Regions from separate parts of the Serratia sp. NCCP-200 genome, predicted to be linked through region 1. Evidence: predicted binding sites of a transcription regulator. Region 1 holds the regulator's gene; each other region holds the start of a gene.
What was found. Region 1 encodes CRP, which controls carbon source genes, mostly activating them, when cyclic AMP is high. Its sites were predicted from a motif close to ATGTGANNNNNNTCACAT; they were not measured.
Positions count from the first base shown of each region.

Region 2: deoC (deoxyribose-phosphate aldolase) is a predicted target of CRP. The motif match lies at 1,368-1,385, and genes of this name have one in related genera.
Region 3: AC6HVW_RS02110 (YfcZ/YiiS family protein) is a predicted target of CRP. The motif match lies at 1,528-1,545, and genes of this name have one in related genera.
Region 4: AC6HVW_RS14875 (NupC/NupG family nucleoside CNT transporter) is a predicted target of CRP. The motif match lies at 1,515-1,532, and genes of this name have one in related genera.

Region 1 is NZ_BAAKUJ010000007.1:173,853-176,985, forward strand. Features, by position in the region: gene AC6HVW_RS21020 (YccS/YhfK family putative transporter) at 1-1,351, opposite strand, end outside; gene crp (cAMP-activated global transcriptional regulator CRP) at 1,408-2,040, opposite strand; gene AC6HVW_RS21030 (OsmC family protein) at 2,422-2,829, shown strand; gene AC6HVW_RS21035 (LysR substrate-binding domain-containing protein) at 2,832-3,133, opposite strand, start outside.
Region 2 is NZ_BAAKUJ010000005.1:357,144-360,276, forward strand. Features, by position in the region: gene deoA (thymidine phosphorylase) at 1-137, opposite strand, end outside; gene deoC (deoxyribose-phosphate aldolase) at 367-1,146, opposite strand; gene AC6HVW_RS18160 (NupC/NupG family nucleoside CNT transporter) at 1,500-2,765, opposite strand; gene AC6HVW_RS18165 (TatD family hydrolase) at 2,955-3,133, opposite strand, start outside.
Region 3 is NZ_BAAKUJ010000001.1:443,423-446,555, reverse strand. Features, by position in the region: gene fadI (acetyl-CoA C-acyltransferase FadI) at 1-896, opposite strand, end outside; gene AC6HVW_RS02110 (YfcZ/YiiS family protein) at 1,095-1,391, opposite strand; gene fadL (long-chain fatty acid transporter FadL) at 1,799-3,133, shown strand.
Region 4 is NZ_BAAKUJ010000004.1:75,584-78,716, reverse strand. Features, by position in the region: gene AC6HVW_RS14885 (fimbrial protein) at 1-305, shown strand, start outside; gene AC6HVW_RS14880 (MrpH family fimbial adhesin) at 298-1,197, shown strand; gene AC6HVW_RS14875 (NupC/NupG family nucleoside CNT transporter) at 1,649-2,830, shown strand; gene AC6HVW_RS14870 (bifunctional 2',3'-cyclic-nucleotide 2'-phosphodiesterase/3'-nucleotidase) at 2,899-3,133, shown strand, end outside.

The DNA of each region.
Region 1 (3,133 bases):
TCAGATAGGCCGCCAGGGTGATGGCCAACATGATACTCAGCGTCACGCTTTCGGGCATCTGTAGTTGCAACAGCCCAGCGGCAATCACCAGCCCGGCCAACGTGCCGAGGGCACGGTGCTGGATCCTCACCCGCGTGGCGTTATAGCCGTTTTGGCTGACCAGCATGATGGTCAGCAAGATCCAATAGGGTTTTGGCAGGTTGAACAGCATGCCCAGGCTGCTGCCGGCCGCCAGAATGACCCCCAGCCTGGCGGCGTTGCGCAGGGCGTTGGATTTAAACGACAGATAGCTCACCACCGCAGGCCAGAAAGGCAGGCGTGACTGATTGGCCATCAGATTGCGGCGGTACAGTGGGTGCTGAGTGCGTAGCAGGCGCGCGATGCGGCTGAAGTGGTAATAGCAGAACTGGCCAACCGGGTTATCGGCGTGCTGTGAGGCCACTTTTTCCAGCGCTGCCAGCTCATTCTTCATGCTGAAACGCGCAGAGTGCCGATGATAGAGAATATCGTCGGCCATCACCCGCAGGCGCGTGGCGATCACTTGGGCGTTGCGGCGGATAATCGCTTCGGCCTGGCTTTGCTCCACCAGCTTTTGCACTTCTTCCGGCAGATGCAGGCTGACGGTGATGTGCTCTTGCAAATCGAGCGCCACCTGAAACGTACGCCGCAGGCGCTTTTGCTCTAGGTTATTGGCATGGGGCAGGAAATTAAGCTGTTGGTATAGCAGACTGATCAGGTCCATCACTTTCTGCTGGCGTTGCAACAGCGGCGGCAGGGCAGTTTCAGGATCGGTGTGCTGCGTCAGTAATGAGTATTTGGCTTCAAAATAGTCGGCCAACTGCATATACAGCTGGCTTAGGGATTCGCGCATCGGCTGCTCTTTCCACAGCTTGAACCAGGCCCAGGTAAACAGCCCGTACCAGGCGGTGCCGACGATATACAGCAAAGGGGCATGCCAGATTGGCACGGTGCCTACCATGCTGAGGGAAAAGATGGCGGCGACCAATGCGGCTGGTAGCAGGCGTGCGTGCAGCGGGCTGATCTCACCGCTGACGCCGAGCAACAGCGCCATTGCCAGCATCAGCAAGGGTAACGGCAGATCCCACAGCAGGGCTTGTTGCAGCAGAAGGCTGCTGAGTGCGAACAGGGAGCCGCCTACGACCAGGCGTTTGAAAAAGCGTTTGTGTGGCGTATCCAGCCCGGCAATGTTGCAGCAGGCGGGCACCAACGAGAACAGCATGCCGAGTTGCAGGTTGCCAATCAGTAAACCAAACGCCACCGGCAGGCACAACACCAGCGTTTGCCGCAGTGCGTAGTTGACTTCCGGGTGGTAGATCAGGCGGCGCCACATGGTTGGCTATTCAGCAGGTAAAGAAACGGCGCATTGCTGCACCGTTTCTCTGGGGATTAACGCGTACCGTACACGACAATGGTTTTGCCGTGCGCGGAGATCAGGTTTTGATCTTCGAGCATTTTCAAAATACGACCGACGGTTTCACGTGAGCAACCGACGATTTGGCCAATTTCCTGGCGGGTGATTTTGATCTGCATGCCGTCTGGGTGAGTCATGGCATCAGGCTGTTTTGCCAGGTTCAGCAAGGTCTGTGCAATGCGGCCGGTTACGTCAAGGAAGGCGAGGTTACCCACTTTCTCTGAGGTGACTTGCAGGCGGTTAGCCATCTGTGCGGACAGGCGCATCAGGATATCCGGGTTAACCTGGATCAGTTGGCGGAATTTCTTGTAGGAAATTTCAGCCACTTCACAGGCGGTTTTGGCCCGTACCCAGGCGCTACGCTCCTGGCCTTCTTCAAATAATCCTAGCTCGCCGATGAAATCCCCCTGGTTAAGGTAGGACAGGATCATCTCTTTGCCTTCTTCATCTTTAATCAGCACCGCGACGGAGCCTTTGACGATGTAGTAAAGCGTTTCGGCCTTTTCACCTTGGTGAATAAGCGTACTCTTCGATGGATATTTGTGGATATGGCAATGAGACAGGAACCATTCGAGAGTCGGGTCTGTTTGCGGTTTGCCGAGAACCATTCGCTGTTATCCTCTGTTGTTATCGCTGCCTTGTATCACAGGGGTCAGAGTTCCCTGTAAAACGTGCTTATAGCCCGGTGTTTTAATTGTGGCTATCAACAGGTTTTGAGGCGTGTTATAGAAATACGCTTGTGCTCTAGCATATTAACTTGCAGGGAGAGCTGCAAGCTACATTCTGTTAACAAACCAATATAGGGGCCTTTCCTTGGACATATCCCTGAAATCGGTGACCTGGAAAGAGTTATTGCGGCTCTGTTTGTAGCACAGAGTGAGGCGGGTGTCTTGTGTTGTCTCGCTTCAGCATGATTAGCGTCAGGTTACGTTGCCAGAATGTATGCGAAAGCGTACCCTGTTTTTAAGAAATTAACCGGAGTGTGTAACATGCAGGCAAGAGTTAAGTGGGTAGAAGGGCTGACATTCCTGGGTGAGTCTGCGTCTGGTCACCAGGTTTTGATGGATGGCAATGCTGGCGATAAAGCGCCAAGCCCGATGGAAATGGTGTTGATGTCCGTCGGCGGCTGTAGCGCCATCGATGTGGTGTCGATCCTGCAAAAAGGGCGTAACGATGTGCGTGACTGTGAGGTAAAACTGACCTCCGAGCGTCGTGAAGAAGCACCGCGTCTGTTTACCCATATCAACCTGCATTTTATCGTCACCGGCAAAGGGCTGACCGATAAGATTGTCGAGCGCGCGGTGGATCTTTCCGCCGAGAAATACTGCTCCGTCTCCTTGATGCTGGGTAAAGCCGCCAGCATTAGCCACAGCTTCGAAATCCGCGAAGTGGCCTGATCCTACCAAGGGTAGCGCAGGCAGTGGGCACGCAATAAATCAAGAAATCGCCGTGCCGTCACGGTTAGCGGCGATTTCTGTGAATACAGCACGCAATATTGCGCTTGTGGCAACGTGTCGATAGGCAATGCCACCAGCCGACGCTGCAAATAGAACGGTGCACTCATCGCCCGCGCCACGATAGTCAGATAATCCGCCTCCAGCACCATATTCAAGCCACAGGTCACAGAGTCCGAACGAATGGGCGAACGGCTCAATTGCTGATAGAAGGTGCCTAATACCGCACGCAACTGCTGGTAATAAC
Region 2 (3,133 bases), on a different contig from region 1:
ATGGTCATCGCCAGCGCAGCAATCTGCCCTTCTGACACCACGTTATCGCGAATGCCGTTAATGAAGAAGCGGATCTCAGCTTCGCTCAACGGTTGCCCGTCACGTTTTTTACGGATTATTTCTTGTGCCAAGAACAAAGTAGCCCCCTGTTTTAGCTGATATTAGGAAGACTCGACATACCATAGGGAAGCGTTATCCACGCTGTAGTATCCGCAAGAAAACAGTATGCCGCGAGATACCCAATGGATTTCAAGTTGTAGCTAGGCGGCAAGAACGTAAATCCCCAGGAGCTTATACATCATAAGTGACTGGGGTTTACGTTCGCAGCCAACAACGCTACGGCTTGAAAGACGAAGGGTATGAAAATCAGTAACCGTTACCAGCGGCTTGGGTGCTATGCCCCAGCGTGGTCAGCAGGCTGGCTAACAGGCTCGAAGCACCAAAGCGGAAGTGGCGCGCATCGGCCCAGTCTTCTCCCAGCAGACGCCCGGCAAGTTGCAGATACTGTTGAGCATCTTCAGCGGTACGCACGCCACCGGCTGGCTTGAAGCCAACGGTTTTGCCTACGCCCATATCACGGATCACGGTCATCATCAGCTCAGCGCTTTCCAGCGTGGCGTTGACCGGCACCTTACCGGTAGAGGTCTTGATAAAATCAGCCCCAGCCTTGATAGAGATCTCGGAGGCTTTACGGATCAGTTCCGCCTGCTTCAGCTCACCGGTTTCGATGATCACTTTCAGCAGCACGTTGGCAGCGGCGCAGGCCTGCTTGCACTGTTTGACCAGCTCAAACCCGACTTCCTCGTTACCGGCCATCAGGGCACGGTAAGGGAATACCACGTCAACTTCATCGGCACCGTAGGCGATGGCCGCACGGGTTTCTGCCACGGCGATGTCGATATCATCATTGCCATGGGGGAAGTTGGTGACGGTGGCGATACGGATATCTGGCGTCCCCTGCTCACGCAGCGTTTTGCGGGCAATCGGGATAAAACGCGGATAGATGCAGATGGCGGCAGTATGGCCTGCCGGGCTGTTCGCCTGACGACACAACGCGATCACTTTCTCGTCGGTGTCATCTTCGTTCAGTGTGGTTAAATCCATCAGGTTCAGCGCGCGTTGCGCTGCTGCGGTTAATTCGGTCATAAAACTCTCCAACTGAGCATTCTGATGTTGGCGAGCGGACTTGGTTCCTTGAAGATAGCGCGCGGGATAGTCTTCCCACGCCAGCAACTGAGATCCTTCTCACCGCACATAGCCCTTCGATTTTCGCATAGCCAGCAATCGCCATTTGAACACGATCACTCTGGCATATTTGTGTTCTGATTCACACTACACAGGATAGCACTGTAACAGGACTGAATTATATGTGAAGATCATCACAAAATAACGCGATATTGTTCACAAATTCACTAAAGAGACGTCGGTCATCAGGCGAATGCCCTGTTGGCAGGCAACCAGGCCCCTTCAGGAGCCTGGTTGTTGATACCAAGTATAGCTTACAACGCCAGGAAGAATCCGGCGATGGTGGCACTCATCAGGTTGGATAAGGTACCGGCTGCCACCGCTTTCAACCCGAAACGAGCAATGTCGTGACGACGGCCTGGTGCCATGCTGCCTAGACCACCCAGCAGGATCGCTACGGAAGACAGGTTGGCAAACCCACACAGCGCGAAGGAGATGATCGCCTTGGTGTGCTGTGACAACACCTGTAGACCCTCAGCAGCCACCACGTCATCTGGACGCAGGTAGGCACCAAAGTTCATGTAGGCCACGAATTCGTTAACGATCACCTTCTGCCCGATAAACGAACCGGCCACCATCGCTTCACTCCAAGGCACACCAATCAGGAACGCGATTGGCGAGAACACCCAGCCCAGGATCAGTTCCAGCGACAACTGTGGGAAATCGAACCAGCCACCAATACCGCCAAGAATACCGTTAAGCAGCGCGATCAGAGCGATAAATGCCAACAGCATCGCCCCCACGTTCAGTGCCAGTTGCATGCCAGATGCCGCACCAGAAGCAGCAGCGTCGATGACGTTTGCCGGGCGCTCGTCTTCGGCGATCAGCTTCATCGCATCGGCTCGGTCTTGGGTATTTTCGGTTTCCGGCACCATCAATTTGGCAAACAGCAGCCCACCCGGCGCGGCCATAAAGGATGCGGCGATCAGGTATTCCAACGGTACGCCCATCTGGGCATAGCCCGCCAGCACTGAACCGGCTACCGAAGCCAGGCCGCCGCACATGACGGCAAACAGCTCCGACTGGGTCATGGTGGCGATATAAGGGCGCACTACCAGCGGCGCTTCGGTCTGCCCCACAAAAATGTTGGCCGTGGCTGACAGCGATTCCGTCCGCGAAGTACCCAACAGCTTATGTAAACCACCGCCGAGGAGCTTGATTACCACCTGCATGATGCCCAGGTAATAGAGCACCGCAATCAGCGAGGAGAAGAACACAATCACCGGTAACACGCGCAGGGCGAACACGAAGCCGCCACCGCCGAACACTTCAAACATTTTGTCGGAAACCAGGCCCCCAAAGATGAAAGAGATGCCCTCGTTACCGTAAGCGATGACGTTTGCCACCCCTTCCGACATGCCACCAAGAATACGTCGCCCGATCGGGACATAGAGCACCAGCGCGCCAATGCCAATCTGGATGATAAACGCGCCGAGTACGGTACGCAGTTTAATAGCGCGCCGGTTGCTGGAAAGCAGCACCGCAATGGCGATCAAGACCACCATACCGACCAGGCTCATGAAGAGTTGCATACGAATATGTCCCTGTTGCGAAGAAGAAATGCCCCCGGCCCGCAGGATAAAACGGGTTGCCCAAGGGCGATAATGGGACGCAATTATACTGAGCGAGGCGGGATGAGACTCGTTTTATGTCACAAATATATACAAGTGGAAGTAACTGAAAATCACACAACGTGATTCAAATCACATTTAAAGTGAGAGGTACGGATCTAATGCAAACAGGGATTGGCTATTTTGTTGTAGCTGTTCGGCAATGTCGTCGGCAGATTCAGGCCGCAGTTGGCAGAGTACCTGAAATACCTCCGCAGCCCGTTCAGGTCGGTTCGGCTGCCCTTGATAACCCGCCAACGGCATGTCCGGCGCATCGG
Region 3 (3,133 bases), on a different contig from region 1:
CCTAGAGGCTCCAGGCCGAGTTCTTTCGCGCGGGACTCACTCATCATCAGCACCGCTGCCGCACCATCGGTCAGCGGCGTACTGTTGGCGGCCGTGACGGTACCGTGGCGGCGATCGAATGCCGGTTTCAAGCGGGCATAAGACTCCAGGCTGGAATCTTTGCGGACGTTGTTATCTTCGGCCAGCGGGGTTTTATACGGCGGCACATAGGCGGTCATCACTTCATCGCGCAACAGCCCCTGTTCCCAGGCTTTGGCGGCCAGTTGATGCGAGCGGTGTGCCAAAGCATCCTGCTGCTCGCGAGTAATGCCATGGGTTTTCGCCATCTGTTCGGCGGTATCCCCCATGCGCAGACCGGTAGAGTATTCTGCCACGGCGGGCGGCACCGGCATCAGATCGCGGAACTTAAGTTTGCTGAACAGTTTCAAACGCTGCGACAACGTGCGGGCCTTGTTAACGTCCACCAACGTACGAGCCAGCGCCTTGCTAACGCCAATCGGCAGCACGGAGGAAGAATCCGCCCCACCGGCAATGCCAACACTGATGCTGCCAGCCATGATACTTTCCGCCACGTTGGCAATCGCCTGGAAGCTGGTAGCACAGGCACGTGAAACGCTATAGGCATCGGTGTGCACGCTCATGCCGGTACCAAGCACAATTTCCCGCGCAATGTTCGGCGCTTCAGGCATTTGCACCACCTGACCAAATACCAGTTGCTCGATCAGGGCGGGATCGATGCCGCTACGCGCCAGCAGCTCGCTCACCGCAGTCTTGCCAAGATCGACCGCTGGTATACCGTGATAAGCGGTAGCCTGCTTGGCGAAAGGGGTACGCAGCCCTTGAACGATGGCGATACGGTCGCCGAGACGGGTAACCAGCGGCAATGCCTTACTCATAAACGCTCCTGAAGAGAGGCCGTCAACACAACGGACAAAAAGAGGTCTGACCTGATGAGGTCATTGTTAACCAAATGTTTACATTTGGCAAACCGGTAGAAGTGAAAACTGAGAGCGGGAGCAACTTTCTGGTAGGGGGTAAAGCGGTGCGGATACCAGCAGGGGCGCATATTACGCCCCTACGGGATCGGATCGGGATTAACGCAGGCCGAGCTGGAAGATCATGGTCTCTGCCTGGCAAGAGAAGGTGAAATCCACATCCAGTTGCACGCCGCCGTCAACCGGTTTAATGCTACTGCTGATGTCACAAGGATCGGACTCCACGCCGCGCGCCTTTTCAGTCAGTGCTGCCAGGGTTTGCTCTGCATCTTGCTGATTGGCAAACACTCGGCTGTAGGAAGCGGTGCAATCGGTGTTATCCATCACGGTTCCGACATCGACACAGCAGCAGGCCGCAGTTTCCTGAGCGTTACATTTATTGATTGCATCTGACATAGTTGAAATCTCCTCACGGGCCGCGGTTAAGCTCGCCCAAATAGCCATTTATGATCTGGCGCAAATAAACAAAATTCTGTGTTTATTTTACTCCTCAGGCTTGCCAATCACTAGCCTTACTTTTTGTAAGCATTTTAAGTGACGGAAATCACATAACTAAATCGCCACCTGGTAAAAAAACATAAGAGTTTTGTTATGTATCGGTCGTTTTTTGTTATGTGGATCTCTTTTCTGATATCAATTTGGAAATATTTCAAAAACAAACTTGCAACATCTTAACAGGTCGGACCTATAATTCAGCCACTGGTCTGATTTGTCAGATTGATAACGGACCCTACAATCGCGCGCTCCATGTTACTTTGTGTAACATTGTTTAAATAATAAACACATAAAATGAGGTTTTGGTCATGAGCCAGAAAAACCTATTCACTAAATCAGCTCTCGCAGCTGCAGTGGCAATTATTTCTTCGAACGTGTATGCCGCAGGATTCCAGCTGAACGAGTTCTCGGCAGTTGGTTTAGGGCGAGCCTATTCTGGCGAAGGCGCAGTGGCGGATACCGCAGCCTCAGCAAGCCGTAACCCGGCAACCATGATGATGTTTGACCGCCCTTCTTTCTCCACTGGCGCCGTTTTTATTGACCCAGACGTTAACATTACCGGCACCTCACCTTCAGGCCGCAGCTTGGATGCGAAGAACATTGCCCCGACCGCCTGGGTACCCAACCTGCACTACATCCAACCGCTGAATGACCAATGGGCCGTTGGCGGTTCTGTGACCAGCAACTATGGCCTGGCCACCGAATACAACGAAGGCTACACCGCTGGCTCCGTCGGCGGGACTACCGACCTGACCACGGCAAACCTCAACCTGAGCCTCGCATACCGTCTGAACCAACAATTCAGCTTCGGTCTGGGCTTCGATGCAGTGTATGCCAAAGCCAAGATCGATCGCTTCGCCGGCGATTTACCACTGCTGCTGGCAAACCAAGGCCTCAAGCAGCAGTTATTAACCCCTCAACAGGCGGCCGCAATTGGTTCAATCCCTGCGGATACCCAGATCTCTCATCTGGAAGGTAACAAGTGGGGCTACGGCTGGAACGCAGGCATTTTGTATCAAGTAGACGACAGAAACCGCTACGGCTTTACTTACCGCTCTGAAGTGAAAATCGACTTTGACGGCGACTACCGAAGCAGCCTGCCTTCCGCCTATAACGGCCTGCTCGGGCAGTTTGGCCTACCAATGGGGACCGACGGTAACAACGTCCCGGGTTCTCTGACCCTGAACCTGCCAGAAATGTGGGAGATCTCCGGGTATAACCGAGTGGCACAGCAGTGGGCGATCCACTACAGCATGGCCTATACCAGTTGGAGCCAGTTCCAGGAGCTGAAAGCGACAGACAACAACGGCAAAACGCTGTTCCAGAAGCATGAAGGCTTCCGTGATGCTTACCGTATCGCGCTGGGTACTACCTACTTCTACGACGATAACTGGACCTTCCGTGGCGGTATCGCCTTCGACGATAGCCCGGTCCCAGCACAAAACCGGTCTATCTCGATCCCGGATCAGGATCGCACCTGGATCAGTGCCGGTACCACTTACGCGTTCAATAAAGACGCTTCTGTCGACGTGGGTGTGTCCTACATGCACGGCCAGAAAGTCACCATCAAAGAAGGCCCATATACCTTCGAATCGAAGGGTTCAGCCTGGTTGTACGGTGCTGGCTTCAACTACCGTTTCTAA
Region 4 (3,133 bases), on a different contig from region 1:
ATTGTGATCTCAGTATCGGCAAAATGGTGAAGATTACGTTCTTGGCAACTGAAAGTCTCGGGTTACCGGGCTTATTAGCGCTGAGCGACGACAGTGAGGCAAAGGGAATTGCGATTGGTCTGGAAACCTTGGGCAAGAAATTAGTCCCAGTCAATAACACCAGCGAACAGTATGAATTGCAGGTGGGAACGAATGTCATTTCTCTATACGCCTTTATTCAAGGGGAGCCTGACGCGATAGTGAATAAGCGGATTAGGGAAGGCGGGTTTAAAAGCACAGCAATGATAGAGTTAAATTATGAATAGTTTCAATGCGGTAAATATTTTTAATGTAAGTCAGGGGGCTAAAAAAGTAATACTTATCTTTACTGCTCTCTTTGGCCTATGGTCCGGTCCTGCTTTGGGGGGGGTTAATATCACGGTGACAAGCGTGAAGCGTATTCCTTTAGGGGGCAGTGGGCTGACCGGGATTGAAGTAAATTATTCGCTTAACAGTTGGGATGAAAATGATACCCAAACCCACTCTTATCTTTCAACTAATGTTGAGGTCGGCGTTGGGGCTCGGATTTGCCAGAAAGGGGGAAACTGTTATTTTCTTCTAGAGTCCCCGCGATGGGGGGATCCTCAATATCCGTCGTTGGCGAAGGCAAATACAGTGGGTGAACTGGGTGCTGCACTGCGAAAGGTCATTGGTTTTCCTTATCATGGGAAGATACGCCTGTTAAATACGGTGGAATCCTACTCTTGTTTCACCATAGGGATCCGGCTTTCGTGGATGCCCTCACATGTTTATGAGCCATTATTTGATTGCTCATCATCACAGATTATTCCGCCAATAAAGCACTCATGTAAATTTGACTCTGACACCCTGGAGTTGGATCACGGGACGCTAACCACAGATCAAGTCGCTGGGCATAAAGCGACTGGCAACTTACTGGTGCACTGTACCAACGATGTGAACTTCACTGTTCGTATTGGTCCTCCAACAGGGAAAGGGGAGGTTAAACTGATCAATCCGAAAGGCGAAGTTATTGACGCGATACTGAGCTTCACCGGACGAACAGGAAATACCTTTCCCACCACTGCCAATATGAGTGGGAAGAGCATCGGCTTGACCTCAACGCTATCGGGAATGCCGGTCAGCGCCAGTGGTGGAACTTATAAAGGCTCTGGCGTGGTGACGTTAAACTTGCCCTGAATTGAATACCTATACTGAATAGCAAAAAATCGCCATAAGCGGTTTTTTGTTAATTTGGTGTCGGGCTCAGGCTCGAACCAAGGACACGGGGATCGTCATGGGTCTTTGTCACAAAGCCGAGCGATTGCTCTAATTTCAAGCAAGGGCAGGGTTACCTTCCTGCGCCAGCATTCTCCCTTCTCCCCCAAGCGCCGAAGCCAGCGATCAAAAAACTCCCCCCAGCAATGTTCATCTATGTCTATTCTATAACCGATTCAATGTTAGTGATAAGTACAACATGTTACATATATGTATTTTAAGACTATTGTGATTTTCAAATGTGATCTGTGTAACTTTAATAACATATTGTCTGTGTTATGTTTCGATAATAACATCATCAGTTCCCGGCCTGTGCCAGGGTACAAGGCTGGTCAACAGAACGTAAAGGTTCGCAGATAATTTTGGGGAAAAGATGAAATATATCATAGGGATAGTGTGTATCGTTACTATCTGTATTTTGGCACTTTTAGTGAGCAACGATCGCAAAAACATTCGCTATCGTCCGATTTTCGTCATGCTGGCCTGCCAGTTTTTGATGACCGCACTGCTGCTGAAGACCGACGTAGGCAATAAAGTGATTGGCGTGATCGCCGAAGTATTTGGCAATTTACTCTCCTATGCCAACGAAGGGGTGAACTTCGTCTTTGGTGGTTTGGTGAATCACGGCGAGATCTCTTTCTTCCTGTCCGTTTTGCTGCCCATCGTGTTTATCTCCGCGCTGATCGGCATCCTGCAACACTGGCGCATCCTGGGCTTTATCATCAAGTACATCGGCCTGGCGCTGAGCAAGGTCAACGGCATGGGGCGCTTAGAGTCCTATAACGCGGTGGCTTCGGCGATCCTCGGCCAGTCTGAAGTGTTCATCTCAGTGAAAAAACAGCTCGGCCTGCTGCCGGAGCACCGTCTGTATACGCTGTGTACCTCGGCCATGTCGACGGTATCAATGGCGATTGTGGGCGCTTACATGGTGATGCTCGATCCGCGTTACGTGGTGACTGCCTTGGTGCTGAACCTGTTTGGCGGCTTTATCATGGCGTCGCTGATCAACCCTTATCAGGTCAAGCCTGAGGAAGACATTCTGGATGTCATTGAAGGGGAGAAGCAGAGCTTCTTCGAAGTCTTGAGTGAATACATCCTCGATGGCTTCAAGGTGGCGATTATCGTTGGCGCGATGCTGATCGGCTTTATTGCGCTGATCACCATGGCTAACGCGTTATTCACCGCTGCATTTGGCATTTCCTTCCAAGGCGTGTTGGGTTACGTGTTCTCTCCATTGGCTTTCCTGGTGGGCGTACCGTGGCACGAAGCGGTGCAGGCCGGTGGCCTGATGGCAACCAAGATCGTTAGCAACGAATTTGTTGCCATGCTCAACCTTTCGCAGGGTGACTACAACTTCTCTGAACGCACCATGGCGATTATCTCGGTGTTCCTGGTGTCGTTCGCCAACTTCTCCTCAATCGGCATTATTGTCGGTGCCATCAAGGCATTGGATTCCAAGCAAGGTAACGCCGCAGCCCGCTTTGGCCTGAAGCTGCTTTACGGCTCCACGCTGGTCAGCTTCCTGAACGCCGCCGTCGTAGGTTTCTTCTTTTAATTAGCTCAAGGCCACATCGAGAGGTTGTGGCCTGCTATCGCTATAACAATAAGGAATATGTGATGAAAATGACTTCTCCCCTCAAGCTATCGTTATTGGCCCTGTTGGTTGCAGGCGCTGCGCATGCCGCAACGGTGGATCTCCGTATCATGGAAACCACCGACGTTCACGGCAACATGATGGATTATGACTATTACAAAGATAAAGCCACCGCTCAGTACGGTTTGGTGAGAGCGGCCACGTTGATTGATGCTGCCCGCGCGGAAGCGACCAACAGCGTGCTGGTCGATAACGGCGATATCA